3 regions of the Fundidesulfovibrio terrae genome follow, and region 3 is predicted to be linked to each of the others. Evidence: predicted binding sites of a transcription regulator. Region 3 holds the regulator's gene; each other region holds the start of a gene.
The links. The regulator sigma-54, encoded in region 3, starts transcription at its own class of promoters, with help from an activator protein. The targets are predictions, from matches to a motif close to CTGGCACGGNNNNTGCTT.

Region 1 (7,467 bases), on a different contig from region 3:
CGGCCGTGCTCGACCAGGTGCGCGCCGTCGAGGTCCGCCTGTTCGGGTCCCTGGCCGCCACGGGCCGCGGGCACGGCACGGTGCGCGCCGTTCTGGCGGGGCTCCTGGGGCACCGCCCCGAGAGCTGCCCGCCGGACATCCTGGACTCCATGGCCGGATTCGAGGCCGGGACGGTGCGCCTGGGCGGGCGCGACGTGCCCATATCCGAGGCCACGGTGGTCTTCGACCTGTTCGACCTGCCGGATCGCCACCCCAACACCATCCGGTTCAGCCTCAAGGGCGAATCCGGAGACATCCTCCTCGAACGGGAAGCCTATTCCGTTGGCGGTGGGTTCATCGAGTGGAAGGACGACGTTCCGGCCGAGCGGCCCGCTCCGGCGCATCCCTTCTCCACCATGGCGGAGCTGCTTGACGTGATCGATTCCACGGGGCTTTCCCTGCCCGAGGTGATGCTGGACAACGAGGCCGCGCTGACCGGGCTTACGCGCCAGGAGATCGGCGCGAAGCTCGAGCACGTCATGCGGGTCATGGAGGATTCCGTGGAGCGCGGGTTGGAGGCCGAGGGGCCGCTGCCCGGGCCGCTGGGGCTTCACCGCAAGGCTCACGCTCTGTTCGAGCGCTACCGCCAGGACCCCCAGATGCAGGACCGCCCCATCCTGGCCCTGTGCGCCTGCGCCTTCGCGGCGGCCGAGGAGAACGCCTCGGGGCACACCATCGTCACCGCGCCCACGGCCGGGGCGTCGGGAGTGCTTCCGGCGGTCCTCTACGTCACCAAGAACCTGCGCCCCACGGCCGGGGTGTTCCGCAAGGTGCTGCGCGAGGCCTTGCTGGCCTCGGCTGTGGTGGGGATGCTGGCCAAGCACAACGCCTCGGTGAGCGGGGCGGAGGTAGGCTGCCAGGGCGAGGTGGGGGTGGCGTCGGCCATGGCGGCGGCTTTCCTGGCCCAGGTGTACGGCCATCCCGCCTGGGTCATCGAGAACGCGGCCGAGACGGCCCTGGAGCACCACCTGGGCCTCACTTGCGACCCGGTGCAGGGCTACGTGCAGATCCCCTGCATCGAGCGCAACGCCATGGGCGCGGTGAAGGCGTTCGCCGCTTACCAGATCGCGGCGGCCGAGGTGCCGGGCCACCATATGGTGGGCCTGGACCAGGCCATGAAGGCCATGGCCGAGACCGGCCGGGACATGTGCGCCAAATACCGCGAGACCGCCCAGGGCGGGCTCGCGGCCATCGTGCGCTGCTGATCGCCTCTAGGTTCTCGTCCGCGAGCGCCTGCGGGCCAGGGCGGCCAGCGCGCCGATCCCGGCCAGGGCCAGGGTGGCCGGTTCCGGGGTGGCCACCTGGTCGAAGTTGATGTTGTCGATTCCCGCCGTGCCGTTGGCTCCGAACAGCAGGTGCAGTTCGCGGGCGCGCACCCCGGGCCTGTACGTGCTGAACCCGGTGGCGCTCTCCCCGAAGACGATGGTGTTGGACGTGCCGTCGGTTATGGACCGCAGGGTCAGCGGCGGCGGGGTCTCCGCGAACAGGAGGGTGTTGGAGGTCCCGTCGGCGATGGTGCGCAGGGCGCCGCCCGTCGGCGGGAGGTTGTCCCACAGCAGGTTGCCGTCGCCGTCCCTGATCTGCAGAAGCCCTAAGGCCCGGTTGCTCTCGGTCCCGGCCAAATCGAAGGAGTTGAGCAGCACCGTAAAGCCCGGGTCCGCCGACAGGATCACCTCCCCGTTGCCCAGGAACCCGTCCGGATAGGCGATGTTGGTCAATCCGCCGAAACCGCCGCTCCAGAAGCGCATGAAGCCGCTCTGGGCGAGGCCGGGGATGGTGCGCACCGAGCCGTCCCCGAAGGCCACTGTGCCGTCCCCCAGCACTCCGGTCGATCCGTCCGAGACGAAACGCACCGAGCCGTCCGCCAGGATGACGGTGGTCCCGTCGCCCACGCGCACCGAACCGTCGGCGAAGCGTACCGAGCCGTCCCCGAAGCGCACCGAACCGTCCCCGAAGATGATGGTGTTGGACGTGCCGTCCACGATGGGCGCGGCCGCCGTCACGGCGCGGGTGCGGTATTCGGTCAGGACGTTGGGCGTGAAGCCGTTCCCCGGGGCGTAGAGGCCAGTGGCGTCGCTTGGGGAGGCAACCCGGTCGCCGTAGCTGTTGGGGATGATGCTTGCGTTGGTCGAGCCGAAGATGTCGAAGGTCAGGACCGTGGCCCGGACCAGGTCCGGAGACAAGACAATCGCGGCCAGGACTGCGAAGACTGCTGCATGGCGTTTCATGGGCGGCCTCCTTGGAATGCAGTGTCGCAGCAACAACCATTCCACAAGGCCGCTCAATCATTGCGGATGCTTGTCCGCAAGAGTGTCCCGAAAAGTGTCAAATCCTCCGACGGAGTGTCGTGAATTTCAAAATGGGCGGAGTTGCTATCGCCCCCCTTTCATCCGTGCCGACACCCAGGCGGCGGTCTTGTCCAGCCAGTCCCCCTCCTTGACGCTCAGTATCCAGCCCAGGACGCACAGGGTGAAGAACTTGCACCAGGGCGTGAACGACCCCACGGCCACGTCCAGGTAGGAGAGCACCGGCTGGTGCGCCAGGTAGATGGCGTAGGACGCGCCTGAAAGCCACAGCACGCCCTTGCGCTGGCCCCACGTGACGGACATGGGCAGCGAGAAGAGCACCACGAACACGGCCAGGGTCCAGGCGATGGTGGAGAACCAGGGCTGGTGCGCCCCGAAGAGGTACAGTGCGAAGCTCAGTCCGCAGGTGCCGAAGATGAGCCAGGCCAGGGGCCTGTCCACGATCCATTCCCGGTCCGGGGAGGCTTTCCACAGCTCGGCCATCCACATGCCGATGAGGAACTCCGGCAGCCGGGCGGGCAGGTTGAAGGTGGACAAAAAGGCCAGCGTGCCGCCGATGCCCTCCGGCGCGGCGCGTCCCCACATCTTGATGGCCTCGGTGAGCGGCCACACGATGGCGACCGTGACGATGGTGAATTTCGCCGCGCCGTGCTTGCGGTACTGGGTCAGTATCCAGGGCCAGGCCAGGGTGAATTGCAAGAGGAGCCCAAGCCACCAGTAGGCGGCCGTGTTGGACATGAAGGACTGCGTGCGCAGCGGGTCCAGGAAGAAGATGTGCGAGAGCGCCGGGGGCAGCCAGTCACCGGGACTGGTTATGCGGTAGACCACGGCGTTGCCCACGATCACCAGGAGCACGGCGGCGTAATAGTGCGGGCAGAGCCGGGAAAGGCGCTTGGGCACGAAGTCGGCCAGCCTGGGGATGGGGGCGGGGTTGTCGCCCACGTAGGGCATGGCCAGGAGGAAGCTGGTCATGACGTTGAAGACCACCACGCCCAGGGCCAGATCCACGAAGGCGTCGCCGAGGAGCGTTCCGGCGTATGCGTCCCGCAGGGGGCCGATGCCCTGGAAGAGGTGGTGCAGGAAGATGCCGACCATGGCCAGGGCGCGGATGAAATGCAGCTGGGGGATGTCTCGCTTCACGGGTACGCCTCCTGGGATTTCCAACAAAACCCTAGCCTTAAAGCGGGGTCCCCGCAAGCCGGGAGGCGTGGTAAGGGAGGGGGACGCGTGGCGAGAGGCGCGTCATTCCTCCTCGAAGCGGATCACCACCAGGGTCAGGTCGTCGTCCTGGGCGGCGCCGTCCAGGAAGGTGCGCCAGTCGTTCGTGACCGCATCCATGATCTCCAGGGCGCCCTTGTCCGCGTTCTCGCGCACCACCCGGCGCAGGCGCTCCTTGCCGTACATGCTCCCGTCCGGGCCGAAGCTCTCCCAGAGGCCGTCGGTCCCCAGCACCAGGACGCACCCTTCGGGCCAGCGGCCCAGGTGCTGGGCCAGGTATGCGCTCTCCTGGTCCACTGCCAGGGGCAGGCCCCGGCCCCGCAGTTCCGAGAATTCGTCCGTGCGCGGATCGTAGAGGATGGCCGGGTCGTGCCCGGCCCGCACCCATTCCACCTGCCGGGCGGCCGGGTCCAGAACCAGCAGGAACAGGGTGATGAAGTGTCCGCTTCCGGCCACGTCGCGCGCCAAGTGGCGGTTCAGGGTGGTGACGATGCGCGAGGTGTCCGACAGGCACAGCGCTCCCTGGCGCAAAAAGCCCCGGGCCGAGGCCATGAGCAGGGCCGAATCCACACCGTGTCCGGAGACGTCCGCCACCACCACTGCCAGGGTGTCCCCGGCCAGTTCCAGGAAGTCGTAGTAGTCGCCGCCGGTCTGCTCCGGATAGATGGCCGAGGCCGCGATATCCAGCCCCATGCGCCGGGGAATCTGGCCCGGCAGCAGGCTCTTCTGCACGGCCTGGGCCTGGGCCAGGGCCTGCATGAGCCGGGTGCGGTGGCGGAGTCCCTCGATCATGGAATTGGTGCGCGCCGCGATGACCCCGAACTCGTCGGCCGTGGCCACCGGGATGTACTGGCCGAACTCGCCCAGGCTCACGGCCTCGAGCACCCGGGTCTGCTCGGCCATGAGCCTGCGCAGGTTCTCGGAGTAGCGCAGGATCAGCGCGCCGACTCCAGCGATGAGCACCGTGGTCACGTACACCACGTCCAAGGTCACGGAGCGCTTGGCCTCGGCCAGGGCCGTCGGGCTGTATGCGTTGCCGGCCAGCCAGTCCACGCCGTTTATGAGGATGACGGACAACAGCGCCGCCACCAGCAGGGCGAGCCCCATGGCCACCACGGCGAATTTGCGCGCCAGGGGGCGGATGGTCTCGGGCGGAGAGTGCCAGGTCCTGGTGCAGGCCCGGTCGATGATGCGGCGCTGGCGGGTGATGGCGCAGTCCAGGGCCAGGAAGAAGGCCACGGCCGCCATGCCTGTCCAGAGCTTGATCCCGCTGAAAAGGGGAAAGCCGAGCACCAGCGAGTTGAATGACGCCGCCAGGGAACCCGCAACCAGGCCGAGCGCGAAATCGAGCAGGAACTGCGCCCTTGGCTGGGTGAAGATGTCGCGGTTCTCCACCAGGGCCCGCTCGAGCCGGGGCCGCATGGCCAGGGCCGCCGCCGCCGCCCCGAATATGATCGCCCCCAGCGTCACGGGGGGCAGGGCATTCATGAAGGGTCAGACCTTGCCGCCGTATATGGCCAGCAACACCGACGCCAGCAGGTAGCCCGCCCAGACGCGAAGGGTGGGTTTGTCGCTCATGGGACAAGGCATATCCCAGAGCGAAAGGGGAGGGAATAGGAAAGTCCCGGGAATTCGCCCGGAGCGGAGGTCCAACGGAAAACGGGCCGCCGGAGGTGTTCCGGCGGCCCGTTGGTTGGCGGTCAGTTTGGACTAGAACTGTTCCTGGATGCCCATGGGGTCCTTGAATTCGACGGCGGGCTGGTTGGGCAGCTTCTTCTCGCCGCGTCCCTCCAGGTACTTGGCCAGTTCCAGGTTCACCTTCATGGGCACGTCGACCCCGGCCTTGGTCAGGGCCTGGCGCAGGAAGCCCTCGGCCTTGGTGGCGAAGGCGATTGAATCGCCCAGCACTCGCATGGCTTCGGTGGGGTTGTGGAAGCCGATGGAGTTCTCCGCGCCGATGTAGAGCGAGCGGTAGAAGGCCTGTTCGTAGAATTCCTTGGCCTTGTCGTAGAGGGACTGGTCGATCTGCTTGCCCGCGGCCTGGGCCATGTGGGCGGATTCGAACAGCTTGGCCACCACGGCGGTGGCGTAGCCGGCGCGCAGCTGCAGGGACAGGGTGCGGTCCTGGATGGCCGTGACCTGCTGCTTGAGCCAGTCGGCGGTTTCGGTGTGGCACTGCATGCAGGCGCGCATGTCGTTCTTCAGGGGGCTCATGACCCGGTGGTCGGACACCTTGTGCACGCCGACCTTGGTGTAGGGCATGTGGCAGTCGGCGCAGGCGGCCCCGGCCTTCCAGTGCACGGAATTGTTGGAGAAGAGCTCGAACTCGGGGTGGCGGATGAATCCCATCTTGAACCCGGTGACGTTCTGCTTCCATTCCTTGACGGAGGGGTCACTCTGAATCTTCTTGATGATGTCTTCGATGGTGATGGCGCCCCACTTGCTGTTCTGCCAGGGGAAGTACACGCCAACGGACTGCATCTCGGCGTTCTTGGGGATGTTGTAGGTCACGTGGCATTGGGCGCACACCGCGGAACGCATCTCCTGGCGGGAAAGCTTGTGCCAGTCGACGCCCATGGATTCCAGCGCGGGCTGCAGGGTGTAGTCCCTGGAGATCTTGAGCGACATGTCCTTGTTGTCGTGGCAGTCGATGCAGGCCACGCCGAGGTTCCTGTTCTTCTCGGGAATCCTGTTCAGGATGTCCTTGTAGGGCAGCTTGTAGTAGTCCTCGCCCAGTTCCTTTCGCAGGCCGGGGGAATAGGGGGTTTTGCAGGAGAGGCACACGCCGCCGGCCTTGAGCCTGGAGGCGTCGATCTCGAGCTGGTCGCGCACCATGTTGGCGTGGCCCTTGGGCTCGTTGTACTCCACGCCGAAGCCCCAGCCGTTGAACAAGAGGGCCATATAGGGATATTCGGCCAGCTTGTCGTAGGTGACGTGGTCGGCGTCGTATCCGCGCTTGTACTTGCTCTTGCCGGCGGGCTCGGGCTTCTCGGTCTGCTTCCAGAGGTCGTACTCGTCAGGGTACGCCTTGCCCCAGAGTGTGGGATCGATCTCTCCGTCGGGGATGGTGACGGTCTTCACCGGTTCGGGCTTCGGCGGGGAGCAGGCATACGGCGCAACCAGAAACAACGCCGCCAGTCCGGCCAGAATGATATACCCTACCTTCTTGCTCCGCATGGCTGTCCTCCGTTTGATGTGCGATGCACGCGCCTTAGCGCGTTAAGATTGAGCCCGTCTTCTTGTGGGTGATGCCCCGGTGGCAGTCCCAGCAGAGCCTCGTGGTGTCCATGCGCGAGACGGCGGTCTCGTGGCAGCGCACACAGTTGGCCTGCACGGCGGCCTTGCCGTGGTCGGTGAGGCGGATGTCCTCGGGGACGTGCCCGGAATAGAAGAAGATGACATCCTTCATGCCGTCGATGGACTTCCACAGGTAATGCACGGGAAGATTCTGGTTGGGCAGGTGGCAGTCCACGCAGGCCTTCCGGCGGTGGGCTCCCTGGTGGAACCATGCCTCGTATTCGGATTCCATGACGTGGCACGAGGAACAGAAAAGCGGCGATTCGGATTTTGCCAGCAGCTGAGGCGGGCCGAAGGCGAGAAACAATCCGACGCCGGCGAAGAGGAGGGCCAGGACGGCCGCGAGCCTCAGTGCGCGACGACTCGAAGTACCCATTTTCCTCCTCCTGGTTGCGGTCCCGGATCGCTTGCCGGGCCGGTTTTCTCTGGTAGCGCGCGACCCCGTTTGCATGGGGGTCGGCAGCAGGAAGCGCGAGGTCCCGGGCTTGCGCCGAAGCGGGAGCAAATCAAGAGTACATGATAATACCGGGACTTGGAAGACCGTAGACGCAAAAAGCGCTCAAAAATGTGACCTAGATCACAAAAGCTCGAAAATATGACGGCGCTC
Region 2 (7,467 bases), 100 kb from region 3:
GCCGTGGTTTGGTTCAAGGTGGGGTCCAGGGGGTCGAAGGAGTACAGGGCGACCACGAAGAACAGGGCCACGAAAACGAGCGTGACCCCGATCAGCTCTTCCAGAATCTTCTTGCGTTCCGTCTCCATAACCCGCCCTGTTGGGATACTCCAAGCCCTGCCAGTACGCGAAAAAACCGGCGATTAAAAGCCGCTTGCCGCGCTTCCGGACGACCGCGCCCGATCCAAAACAAAAGGCCGTGGAGCGCATCGCCCCACGGCCTCGGATCATCATGTATTCGGGCTAGACGCGTCCCAGGTATTCGCCGGAGCGGGTGTCCACCTTGATCTTCTCGCCTTCGTTGACGAACAGGGGCACGTTCAGAGTGATGCCGGTGGACAGGGTGGCGGGCTTGGTGGCGCCGCTGACGGTGTCGCCCTTGAGGCCGGGCTCGGTGTGGGTCACTTCCAGCACCACGGAGGTGGGCAGGTCCATGTCCAGGGGCTTGGCGCGGTACATGAGCATGGTCAGCTCCATGCCGTCCACAAGATAGCCGCCCTTGTCGCCCAGCACTTCCTTGTCCACGGAGAACTGCTCGTAGCTCTCCATGTCCATGAACACGAAACCGGAGCCGTCCTTATAAAGGAATTGCATCTCCTTGGTTTCCATGTCGGGCTTTTCCATCTTCTCGCCCGAGCGGAAGGTGTTCTCCACCACGCGGCCGTTGAGCATGTTCTTCAGCTTCGTGCGGACGAAAGCGCCGCCCTTGCCGGGTTTGACGTGCTGGAAGTCCACGATTTCGTAAGGGATGTTGTCCAGCTCGATCTTGAGGCCGCGGCGGAAGTCGGTGGTGGAAAGCATTGTATCTCCTTGACTGATCACGAATTCTTTTTGAGCCAGTGCTGCCAGAGGGCAGAAACCGCAAGCGTATAGCTCATCATGCCGAAACCTGCAATCACCCCGATACAGTTCAGCCCGATGAGGCTCTGGCGGCGCAGGGGCTGGTCGGAGCGGGCCAGGATGTTGGAGAGGTGCACCTCCACGCAGGGGATGCCGATCCAGGCCAGGCAGTCCGCCAGGGCCAGGCTGGTGTGGGTGTAGGCCCCGGCGTTGAAGGCGATTCCGTCGAGCTTGTCGCGCCACGCCTGTTCCAGGCGGTCGATGAGCTGCCCTTCCCCGTTTGCCTGGAAATAGGACAGTTCGATGCGCGAGGCGGCCTCGCCGAGCGTCTCTTCCACCATGGAGCCCAGGGCGTCCATCCCCAGCGCCCCGTAGATCTCCGGCTGACGCTTGCCGAGATGCCCCAGGTTGGGGCCGTTCAGCACCAGGATGCGGCAATTGGTCATGTGCTCACCTTGCTTCTCTTTCGTGGGATTTCAGGATAACCTACGCAGCTGAGAAACATTATATGGAACAAAACATCGTGCGCAAGACGCTTCTTCTGGAAAAGACCATCTACGGCCAGGCCGACCTGATCGTGCCCGAGGTGCCGCAGATGGCCCTGGCCGGACGCTCCAACGTGGGAAAATCCTCGTTGGTGAACCGGCTGGCCGGACGCAAGCAGCTGGCCAAGACCAGCTCCACCCCGGGCAAGACCCAGAGCATCAACCTCTACAAGGTGGTCCCCGGCGACTACTACCTGGTGGACCTGCCCGGCTACGGCTACGCCCGCCGCTCCAAGGAGGAGCGCGCCCGTTGGGCCAAACTCATCGAACGCTACCTTACCGGCAACCAGTGGCTGCAGGCCGTGGCCGTGCTCATCGACTGCCGGCTCACGCCCCAGGCCAGCGACCTGGACATGGTGGCCTGGCTGCACGCCTCGGGCGTGCGGGTGGTGGGCGTGCTCACCAAGGCCGACAAATGCTCCCAGCGTGAACGTCAGGCCCAGAAGGCCCGCTGGGCCTCACTGCTCGGGGGCGAACCGCCGATCCTGTTCTCGTCCGTCACCGGCATGGGCTACGAGGAACTCTGGCGGCGCATCGACTCCATTCTCGCGGACGACGAAGAGTTCGAGGACGGCCTGGAGAGCGAAGGCAGCGACGCCGGGCCCGACGACGAGGACGTTTAAGAGTTTAAGATGCCTCCGGCGGCCAAAGGAACTGTGTTCCTTTGGAATCCTTTCCAGCTTCGCGCCCGCGTGAGTCGCTCCAGTGGTCCGGGCGGTCTGAGGCGGGCGTGACTTGCGCGGCGGGCGACGGATCGTCTTCAAATCGATCCGAGCCCGCCGCGCAAGGCGCGAACGGTCCAGGCCTCCCGGACCGCATGAATCTAGCGAACAAGCTAGGCGTTTTCGGAGTTCCTGAAGAAGTCTCGCAGGAACTCCTGCTCTTTCGGGCTCAGGTTGAAGCGCATTCCGGCTTCGCCCAGCACCTTGGCCAAGGGCTCTCCGGCGGCTTTCTGCTCCGAAACCCAGGTCACGGCTTTGCGCATCAGTTCCGATTGGGGCATGACGGTAGTCATGATTACAGCTCCGGTAGGATCGTTTATTACCAAACGGCAATCATCCATGTAACTTAAGCGGCCGGGGGTTGCAAGGAACACCGGACTGTCGTACCCCCTCGCTGGCCCGCTGCGGCGCTCCCCGACGCCGGGACCGGCCGCAGCGCGACATTACAATCAAGGGCGCACTTCCGCCCCCCGCAGAAGGACCTCATCATGGATCCCTGGCTCAGTACAGTCATCCTCGGCATAGTGGAAGGGCTTACGGAATTCCTGCCCGTATCCTCCACGGGACATCTCATCCTCACCGGAGTGCTGCTCGGCCACTCCGGGGACAAGGCCGCTTCCTACGACATTATCATCCAGCTCGGCGCGATCCTGGCGGTGGCGGTGATGTACCGCGACCGCTATCTGGCCCTGGTCTTCCCCCAGTCCAGGCAGCGCTTCGGCGGCAAGCGCGGGCTCACCCTGCTCTTCCTCACCTGCCTGCCCGCCTCGGTGGTGGGGCTCCTGGGGCGCAAGATGATCAAGGCCCACCTGTTCGCCCCCCTGCCCGTGGCCCTGGCCTTGATCGCGGGCGCGATCCTCATCCTCATCGTCGAGAGCAAGAAGACCGCCCGGGAGAAATACTACGACCTGGACGACGTCTCCCCGGCCCTGGCCCTGGGGATCGGCCTGTTCCAGTGCCTGTCGCTGTGGCCGGGCTTCTCGCGCTCGGCGTCCACGATCCTGGGCGGCATGATACTGGGCGCGCGGCGCAAGCTGGCCGTGGAATACTCCTTCATCAGCGCAGTGCCCATCATGATCGCAGCCACCTGCTACGAGACGTACAAGAGCTGGGGCGAGTTCGACATGGCCGACCTGCAGTTTTTGGCCGTGGGTTTCGTCGTGGCCTTCTTCTCGGCCTGGATCGCCGTGAAGTGGTTCATCGCCCTGGTGAGCCGCATGACCCTGCGCCCCTTCGCGGTGTACCGCTTTCTCCTGGCGCTCTCGGTGTTCCTGTTCTGGCCGAAATAAAATTGGAGCGAAAAAGCTCTTGCCAAGCAGTGTGGGAATGTGTACTTAGCCCGTCCTGCCGCGAGGCAAGAAACGTGGCGAGGTAGCTCAGTTGGTTAGAGCATGCGGCTCATATCCGCAGTGTCGGGGGTTCAATTCCCTCCCTCGCTACCACGATTTTGAAAGGACCGGGTCATGACCCGGTCCTTTTTTATTTTCCTCGGCAAGCGCGCCCTAGCAGGCGCCAATGTGAAAGGCCCCACCGGAGTTTCCGGCGGGGCCTTTCTGGTTTGATTCGCTTTGCGGGTTAATGAGCCTTTTTCGCCCTTCTGCGCATGAAGGCCGCTCCTGCCGCGCCGATGCCCATGAGCAGCATGGTGCCGGGTTCGGGGACGGCGGCGGGCGCGAAGCCGCCGGTCAGGAAGAGCTCTTCGAAGCCGTCGTTGAGGCCCTGCATGCGGAAGTCGAACTCGATGGTGTTGCCGGCCGCGTTGAACAAGGCCAGGTTCATGGTGGGGGCGTACACGATGAAGTCCAGCTTGCCGCTTCCCTTGTTGTTGTCAACCGTGACGGACTGGAAGGGAGGCAGGGGGTTGGTCGCGGTGATGGTGCCGGGCGCGGTGACCCACGCGGTGTCCTCGAACTTATTGTCAGTGATGTTGTCGAAGGCCCAGCTGGCTATGACGGTGTTGCTCGCGTTGCGGACGCGCACCTGCCCGACAACCTGGAGATCGGGGCTGGCTCCGGTCTGGTTCATGTCAAAGTCGAAGATCGGGACGTTGGCCTGTGCGCCGAAAGTGGCGTGGAGATAGTCGAGCATGTAGCTCACCGGGATAGGGCCCGTACCCACCGGAATGTTGGTGGGGCCCCAGACGCCTGCGACGGAGGTATCGCCGCCGCCGGGCGCCGCCAGCGGATCGGGGAAGTTGAAGAGGCCACCGGCACCGACGCCGGTGTTGTTCGCGCCGTTCGCGCCAGTGTAAATCAGAACATCCAGTCCGCCCGTGCCGGTGTTGACGTCAAAGCCGGGCAGCCCGAAGCCGGTAAGGAGCTTGGCAGAATAGGAGAAAAAGTTATCATACTGGACTGCATAGGGCACTACGGGCGGCGGCAAAACCACCGGGGCGGCCATGGCCAGTTGAGCGAATGCCAGGCAGGACACCAGCGAGAGAAAAATCTGTCTGGATATTCTGATCATAATGTTGCCTCCATCATTTGGAATGCACAGCTGTGAGGAACGTAGCAACGTCTGTTCCAGCGCGGTACTTTCATTGCTCCATCAGTAATACTCGACTTTATGGGCGCCCTTGCTGGTGTAATCGCTGCGGTTTTTAGAGGGCGTCATTGCCAGCATTCCGGGAGACGCGAATGACGACCTCCGCCCATCCCCGATGGATATTGTAAACCTCCAGTGTCTTCGCGTCGGAAATGTTTACAGCGCACGCTTCTCACTCCAAAGGATATACCACGAAACGGAGTAAATGATTTCGTATGGTTACTTACAGTCCATGGTGTCCCATGGATCAAATTATCATTTAAGATCTGAGATGATTTAACAATTTAAAGACATCCTGGTCGCGCCCAGGATGTTCTGGTCCGGCTGCCTGTTTGGTAGTCATTCGCAACCGTACAGTATTTTTCAATCTTTCCCTTGCCTGCGCTCGTTTGCGCTGATGCGGTATCAAATGGTGAAGTGTTCTTCGCTGCCCCACCGGAATGTTCCCCCAGAGTTCGAGCAAGAGCCCTTAAAACACTAAAATATTTAATTAAAGCAATATAATGCAGTGAGTTTCATTCAAAATTCTTAGTTCGGCCGAAAAAGAAACAAGGAGTGTTTGTCGAAAAACATTACAGACTCGCCCCGGGGCTAACGGAGTTTATACTCGGCGCGGGCATGATGACGGCAAAGCCAGCCAATAGAAGGATTGAGTTGCGCGAGAGGACATACTCTCAATCAATACCATTTTGGTATGAATTCTAGCCAGTCCCCTCACTTTTGACCGGAAGGCCGTTCCGCTCACAGGGAGGCGCCTCCCTGTCGTCCTAAGCCAATACTCCGCGAACCGAGCATCCACGCCATCATTGTGAAAACGCTTTGCATTTGTGAAAAATTTAGTTAAGATATCTAAACACTACCGAAAAGGGATGGATTAAACTTCGGCCTATACGCCGGGGCATGCCACCCCCTCTCTTGAATCACTGGTTTCTCGATTCCCGTGCCCGCATGTGCGGCGCGGACCGGGGCGGGTGGACACGACCATCCGCCGTCCGGAAAGACCGGCCCTCTGGTGCGCAGGCCGGTCTTCAGGCGCAACCGGCGAACGTGTCGCCTGGCGCCACCCGATCACCGCGCGCATTCGCATGAGCGTCTACCCGGCGAAACGTCGATACACCATAAGGAGGAGATTCAATGAAACGTCTAGGGGGGCTTGCCTTACTCGTCACCTTGATACTGTGCAGCGCCGGTCTGGCCTCGGCCGCCACCGAAGTGAAGATGGTCGGCGACGCGCGCGTCCACGCCAACGCATGGTCCAAGCTCGACTACACCGGCTGGAACAGCAACGGCACCAGGACCGCCGATTCCTTCGTGATCTGGGAGCGCTTCCGCCTGCGCACCGACTTCATCGCCAACGAGGGCCTCAAGTTCCGCTTCGGCATCCGCCTGCAGAACAGGGTCTGGGGTAACGACACCCTGACCGTTGACAACCCCACTACCGCCATCGACGTCTACCAGGCGTTCCTGCAGTTCAAGTGGCCCGGCACCAATGTCGAATTCTCCATCGGCATGCAGGACTTCGACCTGCCCATCTCGTCGCCCATGCTGGCTTCCAGCCCGGTGATCGGCGGCACCCGCCTGGCCGCGGCCGCCGTGACCGTCCCCGTGTGCGACGCCTTCAAGGCCATCGGCGGCTTCGCACGCCTGCTGGACACCAACAAGGATTTCGATCCCTCCACCACCCAGAAGGCCGACGAGTTCGACGCCTATTTCCTGGTCCTGCCCGTCACCGTGCAGGGCTTCTCCGCCACCCCCTGGGGCATGCTGGCCGTGGCCGGACGCGACGCCGGCTACACCACCATCGGAACGGGTTCCATGCGCAACTCTTCCGAGACCCTGGCCACCAACCTTTTCTCCGCCGGCACCCTGCTGGCCCCCAGCGGCTTCAAGAACGCCCAGAACGTCTACTTCTGGGTGGGCACCGCCCTGTCCCTGACCGCGCTTGATCCCTTCAAGTTCTACGCGGACGTGATCTACGGCGAGGGCAACGCCTCCGACCGCGGCAAGAACCGCCGCGGCGGCCTGTTCTTCGACGTCGCCGCCGAGTACACCGGTTGGGACATGCTGACCCCTCAGCTGACCTTCTGGTACTCCACCGGCGAGGATTCCTCCATGCGCAACGGCTCCGAGCGCATGCCCACCGTGGTCCAGAACTGGGGTCCCAGCACCTCGTTCCTGTTCGACTGCAGCCAGCAGTTCGTGAACGGCCACATGGCCCTGAACCCCACCGGTTCCTGGGGCTTCGCGGCCAGCCTGAACAAGATCAGCTTCATCCAGGACCTGACCCATCGCCTGACCTTCACCTACGCCCGGGGCACCAACTCCCCCCGCGCCCTGCGTCAGGCCAACCTCCTCTGGGGCACCGGCAACTACGTGCAGATGGGCCGCGACCTGACCACCGACGAATACGTCATGGGCATCAACTTCGACAACGAATACAAGATCTACGAGAACCTCTCCGCCGTGGTGGAGACGGGCTGGGCCCACGGCCAGTTCCAGAAGTCCGTCTGGGGACGCCGCTTCGTGAACCAGACCGGCACCGACCCCTGGAAGGTGGCCTTCGGCTTCACCTACAAGTTCTAAGCAGTACCTTCGCCGGATGACGCGGGCGGCCGGGACATGTCCCGGCCGCCCTTTTTTATCCCCTTCTCCTCGAACGTCTTCCCGCGTCGTTTTCGGGATACCGGGTGTCGCAATTGCCGCTTGACCATATTCTCACGGATTTTCTAGAGACATGTTGAATCGGCAGAAAACCCCATCAACGGGAGGATCCCATG
Region 3 (7,467 bases):
CCGAAATGGGCGGAACGATGCGCCTGGGCGCCTACCCCTGCGTGGTCAAGCCCGACACCAAGGCCATGGAAGCCTACGCCAAGCCCCAGATCGAGGAGCGCCACCGCCACCGCTACGAGTTCAACAAGGCCTACTACACCCGCATGGAAGAGAAGGGCATGGTGTTCTCGGGACTGTCGCCCGACGAATCCCTGGTGGAAGTGGTGGAGCTGCCCGAGCATCCGTGGTTTTTGGGCTGCCAGTTCCATCCGGAGTTCAACTCCATCCCCATGCGCCCGCATCCGCTGTTCAGGGAGTTCATCCGGGCGTCCAAGATCGCCCGCGAGGCCAAATGAGAAGACCCGTCAGGCCCGGCGTGAACCGCCGGGCCCTGGCGTCGGCCAGGGGAGTGCGCCTGCTTGTGCTGGACGTGGACGGCGTGCTCACGGACAACGCCGTCTTCCACGACGGCGCCGGGCCGGGCCTGAAGCGCTTCGGCATCCAGGACGGCATGGGGCTCAAGCTCTGCCAGCACGCCGGGATCGACGTGGCCGTGATCAGTGGCCTGGGCAACATCCAGGCCCAGCATCGCCTGCGGGAGCTGGGCATCCGCGAATTCCACGGCGGCCACCTGCGCAAGCTCCCCGTTCTCGAAGAACTCCTTTCCGCGAAACATCTTGATTTGAACGAAGTGGCCTACATGGGCGACGACTGGCTGGACGCCCAGGTGATGAGCCGCGTGGGCCTTGCCATGGCCCCGGTGGACGCCCAGCCGGAAATCCTGCGCCTGGCGGCCTGGGTGTCCAAACGTCCTGGGGGCAGCGGGGCCGTGCGCGACGCCGTGCGCTTCCTGCTCATGGCCAAGGGCAAGCTGGGCGCCCTGTGGCGGCGCTGGCTCGTCTAGCCTCTCGCCCGCCATATCGCCGCCCAAGCCAGCGAAACTATACTGGATTCCAAAGGGGCGAGCCCCTAAGGCCTAAGGAGGCTTTTCCCCTGATCCGCTACGCTCCACCGCGCTACAGCCTCCCGCCCACTGTTGTGAATTCCCGTCAAGTCTTGCCACCCCCGCCTTTTTAGTGCATAACCGCCACGGTTGAACGGTGGTCCGGCATTTTTCTTGCTTGCCGCAGAACTTTCACGAGGACAGACGCACGCATGGCCCTTGAGCTCAGACAGCAACTCAAGCTTTCGCAGCAGCTGGTGATGACACCCCAGCTGCAGCAGGCCATCAAGCTGTTGCAGCTCTCCCGGCTGGAGCTGGTTGAGACCGTGCAGCAGGAGATGCTCGAGAATCCCCTGCTGGAAGAGGTCCAGGTCGACGACGAGCGCCCCGAGCCCACCATCGCCGAGGATTCCCACGCGCCTGACGCCACCCAGGAAGAGGGGGCCATGCAGCGCGAGCTCATGAAGACCGCCGAATGGGACGACTACATCGGCGACTTCGCTTCCACCTCCCGCCAGGCCACGGTGCGCGAGTACGAGGCCCCGGAGGAGGGCATGTCCTTCGAGGCCAGGCTGGCCTCCAAGACCTCGCTCGAGGGCCATCTCTCCTGGCAGATCAACCTCTCCCCCTTCACCGAACGCCAGCGAGTCATCGCCGACGACATCGTGGGCAACCTGGACTCCGTGGGCTACCTACAGTCCACCGTGGAAGAGATCGCCGCCACCACCGGCGCCACCCCCGAAGAGGTGGAGGTGGTCCTGCACGCCCTGCAGCGCTTCGACCCGGTGGGGATCGCCGCGCGCACCCCGCAGGAGTGCCTGCTCACCCAGTTGGAAGTTTACGGCTACACCGACCCGGTGCTCCTGGAGATCGTGCGCGAGCACCTGGAGGACCTGGAAAAGAAGCGCTACAAGCCCCTGGCCAAGAAGTTCCGCATCACCCTCGAGGACATCAAGGAATACCTGGACATCATCCAGACCCTCGACCCTCTGCCAGGCTCACACTTCAGCTCCTCCGATCCGGTCTACGTGAGTCCCGACGCCTACGTGTACAAGTACGGCGAGGACTTCATCATCGTGCTCAACGAGGACGGCCTGCCCAAGCTCCAGCTTTCCCCCTATTACATGGAGGACATGAGCCGTTCCAGCGGGAGCAAGGACAAGGACTACCTCCAGGACAAGATGCGCTCGGCCCAGTGGCTCATGAAGAGCCTGTACCAGCGCCAGCGGACGTTGTTCAAGGTCCTGGAATCGATAGTGAAATTTCAGCGGGACTTCTTCGAGGACGGGGTTACGAAATTAAAGCCCCTCATCCTCAAGGACGTGGCCGACGACATCGGCATGCACGAATCCACTGTGAGCCGCATCACCACGAGCAAATACGTGGCCACCCCGCACGGCATCTACGAACTCAAGTTTTTCTTCAACTCCGCCCTGGAGTTGGACGACGGCACTTCCGTGGGTTCGGAGTCGGTGAAGGCGCTCATCAAGCAGCTCATCTCCGGCGAGGATCCCAAGAAGCCCGTGAGCGACGAGCAGATCGCGGACACCCTCAAGCAGAAGCTGCAGGTCAACATCGCCCGCCGTACCGTGGCCAAGTACCGCATGGCCATGGGCATCGACTCCTCGTCCAAGCGCAAGGAAGTCTTGTAATCACGCCGCGCGTCTTTTCGCGGCCACACCTCGGAGGTAGATATGAACATTGCTTTCTATTTCAAGAATTTTGAGCCGTCCCCCGGTCTGCGCGAATACGCCGCCAAGCGTTTCGACAAACTGGCCAAATACATGCCCAATGCCGACAACGCCGAAGTGGTGGTCACGCTGCTGGTCGAAAAGACCCGCCAGATCGCCGATGTGGTGATCGACGCGGACGCCATGCACATCTCCGCCCATGAGCGCTCCGACGACATGTACTCCACCATCGACATGATCACGGACAAGCTCGAGGCCCAGGTGCGCAAGATGCGCGAGAAGATGAAGGACCGCCGCAAGGCCGCGTCTTCCGACGTCACCATGGGCGTGGTCAGCTTCACCGATGAGGGCAAGGTCCACTCCATCGAGGAATCCGACAAGTACAGCCCCAAGCCCATGAGCGTTGAAGAGGCCGCCGAGCAGATCACCGCCATGAAGTACGAATTCCTGGTGTTCTTCAACTCCGAGGCCGAGCGTATCAACGTCATCTACAAGCGCAAGAATGGCGACTTCGGTCTGATCGACCCTGGAGTTTCCCTCTGATGCGGCTGGGGGAGTTTCTGCGCAAGGATTTCGTGCTCGACGACCTGCAAGCGTCGGACAAGCCCGAAGTGCTCCGCGAACTGGTGTCCCCCGTGGCCCAGGCTTTCCCGGACGTGAGTCCCGAGAAGGCCCTGCGGGTGCTCATGGACCGCGAAAACCTGGGCACCACGGGCATCGGCGACGCCGTGGCCATTCCCCACGGGAAGATGGACTCCCTCAAGGAGATCGTCATCGTGGCGGGGCGCAGCCGGGGCGGAGTCGATTTCGAGGCCCTGGACCACAAGCCTTGCCGGATATTCTTCCTGGTCCTGGCCCCGGAACATGTGGCGGGCATGCATTTGCGTATCCTGGCCCAGATATCCAGGCTCCTCTCCGATGAGGGGTTCCGGGAATCCTTCCTGGACGCCCCGGACCGGGAAAGCCTCTGGCGCGTGCTGTCCAGCCATTCCTGAGGCGGCATCCGTTTCGTGATGATTCCCGGTCGATGATGTGCTAGCGTCCATCCCCGTCGCGCTTAAGAAGGCGCGGCGGGGATGTCTTTTTCAAGGAGCGCGCGACATGGCCTCTTCGGTCAAGCTGCCCGTGGTGGTGATTTCGGGCCTCTCCGGGTCCGGCAAGTCCACGGCCCTCAACGTCTTCGAGGACCTGGGCTATTTCTGCGTGGACGGCCTGCCCGCAAGCCTCATGCCCAAGCTGGTGAGCCTTTTCGAAGGCCAGGGAGCCAACCGCTACCGGGGCCTCGCCCTGGGCATGGACATGCGCCAGGCGGGCTTCGACTCCGGCTGGCAGCCCGCCATGGAGGAGTTGCGCGCCGCGGGCAACCTGCCCCAGATCGTGTTCATCGAGGCCGCCACCCAGGAGATCATGCGCCGCTACGCCACCACGCGCCGCCCACATCCCTTCGAGGCAGAGGGGTACGGGCTGGGCGAGGCCGTGGAGGAGGAACGCCGCCGCATGGCCCCCTTGCGCGACGCGGCCGACCTGGTCATGGACACCACCGACTTCTCCATCCACGACCTGCGCCGCCAACTGCAGGACAAATGGAAGTTCCTGGAGGGCAAGGGGCCTTCCATGAAGGTGCACATCATGAGCTTCGGGTTCAAGTATGGCATCCCCACCGAATCCGACCTGCTCTTCGACCTACGCTTTCTGCCCAACCCCTATTTCGAACCAGCTCTCAAGCCACTGTCCGGACAGGACAAATCCATCGTGGAGTATGTCCTTGACTCCAAGGAGGGCAGGGTGTTCCTGCCCAAGCTGGAGGCATTCCTTCAAGACCTTATCCCCATGTACGCCAAGGAAGGCCGCTACCGGCTGACAATCTCGCTTGGCTGCACCGGGGGCAGGCATCGCTCCGTGGCCACGGCCGAGGCCGTCTTTGACACCTTGCGCAAGGCGGGGTACACGGTCTCGCTGGAACACCGCCATATCGAAAAAGGCTGATATTTCAACAATGAACGACAAGAATATATCCGGCGCCCCGGTCGGCGTGGTCATCGTGACCCACACCGACTACGGCGACAGGCTTCTCAAGGCCGCCGAAATGATCATCGGCCCCCAGGAGCACACCCGCACCGTTTCCGTGGACGTGGGCGTGGACACCGTGGAAACCGTCAAGGAGCTCGAACGGTCCATCAAGGCCGTGGAGCAGGGCGCGGGCGTGATCATCGTCACCGACATGTTCGGGGGCACTCCCACCAACCTCTCGCTGTCGCTCATCGGGCAACATCGTATCGAGGTGGTCACGGGCGTGAACCTGCCCATGCTCATAAAAATCCTTTCCACCCGTACCAAAGCCCTGGAGCTCCTGGCCGCCGACGCCAAGACCGCGGGCGTGCAGGGCATCGTGGTGGCCGGGGAAATCCTGCGAAAACGGGTCGCCGGGGAGTAGTCCGGGGTGTTCTGGGTACGCATCGACAACCGTCTCGTGCACGGCCAGATCATCGAAGCCTGGCTGCCTTTCACCGACGCCAACGCCATCGTGGTGGCCAACGACGAACTGGCCGCCGACGAGTTGCGCCAGCAGATCATGTCCATCGCCATCCCCCTTGGGGTCGACATCTCCTTCGTCCAGGTGAATCTGGCCCAGGCATATCTGTCGGGCCGCAAGCTCCTGGGCAAGGACGTGCTGGTGCTGTTCGCCTCCTGCCCGGACGCGCGGCGGGCCTTCGACGCCGGGCTCAAGTTCGCCCGCCTGAACCTGGGCAACCTGCACTACGGGCCGGGCAAGAAGCAGATCTGCCAGCACATCGCCTTAAGCGGCGAGGATGAGGGCTGCCTCGATTTCCTCAAGGGCCAGGGCGTGAACCTGGATTACCGCTGCGTGCCGGGCGACCCGGTGGAGATATCCTGAAGAGCCCGAGGGCCGCTTCACATTCGGGCGCATTTGAGGCATTCTGAAGAAAAGCTGACGGACCAGGACGAAAAGACCCATGGAACTGCACGCCGACGTCATCCCTTTCATCCTCGCCACCGCTTTTTTTTTGCCCTTTTTTCCTGCTTCCGCTTCCTGATCAATCTGCCCCTGCTTGACCGGCCTCTCACGGTGGGGTTCGTGTGGGGCCTTATCACCGGCGACTGGGCGTCGAGCCTGGGCATCTGCCTGTTCTTCGAGCTTCTCTGGCTGGACATCTTCCCGGCCGGAACCATCATCCAGCCACATTCCCTGGCCCCGGCCCTGGCCAGCCTGGCCGTGGTGCACCATTTCGCCCTGCGGCAACCGGCCCTGGCCGCCGTGGTCATGCTGGCGGCGCTTCCGCTGGGGCGGGCTTTCGCCGTGATCGAGCGCTACCACCGCCAATACGAGAACCTGGCCTTCGAGCGCCTCATGCTCTGGGCCAAGCGCAGTTCAGGCGGACCCGGCCCTGCCTCGCTCACCCGCCGCTCCATGCTGGTCATGTTGCCGGTGAACGTCGTGGCCTTCGCCCTGGCCCTGTCCGGGCTTCTGGTGGTCACGCACCTGATGCTCCCCCGGCTGACGCCGCTTCTGGGCTCGGTGCCGCTCAAGTGGCCTCACCTCTGGGTGGTGGCCAGCATCGGGGCAGTGCTTTCGCTTCGGCACCGCCCGGCCTACGCCGTGCTCCTTGGGGGCGTGGCCTTGGCCGTGCTCAGCCGTTTGCTGATATGAGTTCCGGAGCAATGTTGGACAAAGCCGCTTGGCAACCGGCGATCTTTGTGATATTTCCCACAAGTTCATTTTGCACATCACCTCAGGAGGGATTCGAACATGGCAGCATATGTCGTTGGACACAAAAACCCGGACACCGACTCTATCGCCTCGGCCATTGCCGTGGCCGACCTGATGACTAAGCGCGGCATCCAGGCCGTGGCCGCCGCTCAGGGCAAGACCACCCCTGAGACCGACTTCGTGCTCGGCAAGTTCGGCGTGAAGGCCCCCGAGATCATCTCCGACGCCGAAGGCAAGAAGATCATCCTGGTGGACCACTCCGACCTGGCCCAGAGCCTGGAGAACCTCTCCAAGGGCGAGATTCTGGGCGTCGTCGACCACCACAAGCTGGGCGACGTGACCACCTCCAGCCCCCTGGAAATGTGGGTCTGGCCCGTGGGCTGCACCTGCACCGTCATCGCCAGCATGTATGAATTCTACGGCGTGGAGATCTCCAAGCCCATGGCCGGCATCATGCTGTGCGCCATCCTGTCCGACACCGTCATGTTCAAGTCCCCCACCTGCACCCCCGAAGACAAGAAGGCCTGTGAAAAGCTGGCCAAGATCGCGGGCGTGGCCGACATGATGGCCCTGGGCATGGACATGTTCAAGGTGAAGTCCGCCGTGGACGGCACCCCCATCCGCGACCTGGTCTTCCGCGACTACAAGGACTTCAACATGTCCGGTACCGGCGTGGGCATCGGCCAGCTGGAAGTCGTGGACCTGTCCATCCTGGACAAGTACAAGGCCGACCTGCAGGCCGACATCGCCAAGGTGAAGGCTGAGAAGAAGCTGCACTCCGTGTTCCTGCTGCTCACCGACATCATGAAGGAAGGCACCGAGATGCTGATCGTCTCCGACGACGCCTCCGTCGTCGAGAAGGCCTTCGGCGTGAAGCCTGCCGGCACCTCCGTGTGGCTGCCCGGCGTCATGAGCCGCAAGAAGGACGTGGTTCCCAAGTTCGAGAAGGTCTTCGGCGCCTAGTCGCACCGAAAGCCCCTATGATGATCAAGCCCGGAGCGGTCTCCCGCTCCGGGCTTTTTCTTTTGTGAACGGCTAAAGCGCGGCCTTGACCGAGGCGGCCATGCGGGTGGTGGGGCGGCCGATGAGGCGGCCGAGCTGGCCGGAGTTGTCAAAGAGACCCC

Region 1: a site for sigma-54 is predicted at 2,295-2,312, ahead of ML540_RS03100 (PEP-CTERM sorting domain-containing protein). Genes of this name have one in related genera too.
Region 2: a site for sigma-54 is predicted at 4,655-4,672, ahead of ML540_RS15270 (PEP-CTERM sorting domain-containing protein). Genes of this name have one in related genera too.

Annotation. Positions count from the first base shown of each region.
Region 1 is NZ_JAKZFS010000001.1:662,143-669,609, forward strand. Features, by position in the region: gene ML540_RS03095 (L-serine ammonia-lyase) at 1-1,244, shown strand, start outside; gene ML540_RS03100 (PEP-CTERM sorting domain-containing protein) at 1,251-2,267, opposite strand; gene ML540_RS03105 (acyltransferase family protein) at 2,412-3,485, opposite strand; gene ML540_RS03110 (PP2C family protein-serine/threonine phosphatase) at 3,588-5,051, opposite strand; gene ML540_RS03115 (ammonia-forming cytochrome c nitrite reductase subunit c552) at 5,274-6,740, opposite strand; gene nrfH (cytochrome c nitrite reductase small subunit) at 6,775-7,236, opposite strand.
Region 2 is NZ_JAKZFS010000005.1:120,178-127,644, reverse strand. Features, by position in the region: gene ML540_RS15305 (DNA translocase FtsK) at 1-128, opposite strand, end outside; gene efp (elongation factor P) at 283-840, opposite strand; gene ML540_RS15295 (type II 3-dehydroquinate dehydratase) at 858-1,325, opposite strand; gene yihA (ribosome biogenesis GTP-binding protein YihA/YsxC) at 1,403-2,047, shown strand; gene ML540_RS15285 (hypothetical protein) at 2,260-2,439, opposite strand; gene ML540_RS15280 (undecaprenyl-diphosphate phosphatase) at 2,635-3,435, shown strand; tRNA gene ML540_RS15275 (tRNA-Met) at 3,512-3,588, shown strand; gene ML540_RS15270 (PEP-CTERM sorting domain-containing protein) at 3,722-4,612, opposite strand; gene ML540_RS15265 (outer membrane homotrimeric porin) at 5,825-7,273, shown strand; gene ML540_RS15260 (hypothetical protein) at 7,465-7,467, shown strand, end outside.
Region 3 is NZ_JAKZFS010000005.1:20,565-28,031, forward strand. Features, by position in the region: gene ML540_RS14825 (CTP synthase) at 1-335, shown strand, start outside; gene ML540_RS14830 (KdsC family phosphatase) at 332-883, shown strand; gene rpoN (RNA polymerase factor sigma-54) at 1,135-2,574, shown strand; gene hpf (ribosome hibernation-promoting factor, HPF/YfiA family) at 2,617-3,156, shown strand; gene ML540_RS14845 (PTS sugar transporter subunit IIA) at 3,156-3,608, shown strand; gene rapZ (RNase adapter RapZ) at 3,715-4,599, shown strand; gene ML540_RS14855 (PTS sugar transporter subunit IIA) at 4,610-5,047, shown strand; gene ML540_RS14860 (PTS sugar transporter subunit IIB) at 5,054-5,509, shown strand; gene ML540_RS14865 (PTS sugar transporter subunit IIC) at 5,543-6,283, shown strand; gene ML540_RS14870 (manganese-dependent inorganic pyrophosphatase) at 6,383-7,306, shown strand; gene ML540_RS14875 (SDR family oxidoreductase) at 7,379-7,467, opposite strand, start outside.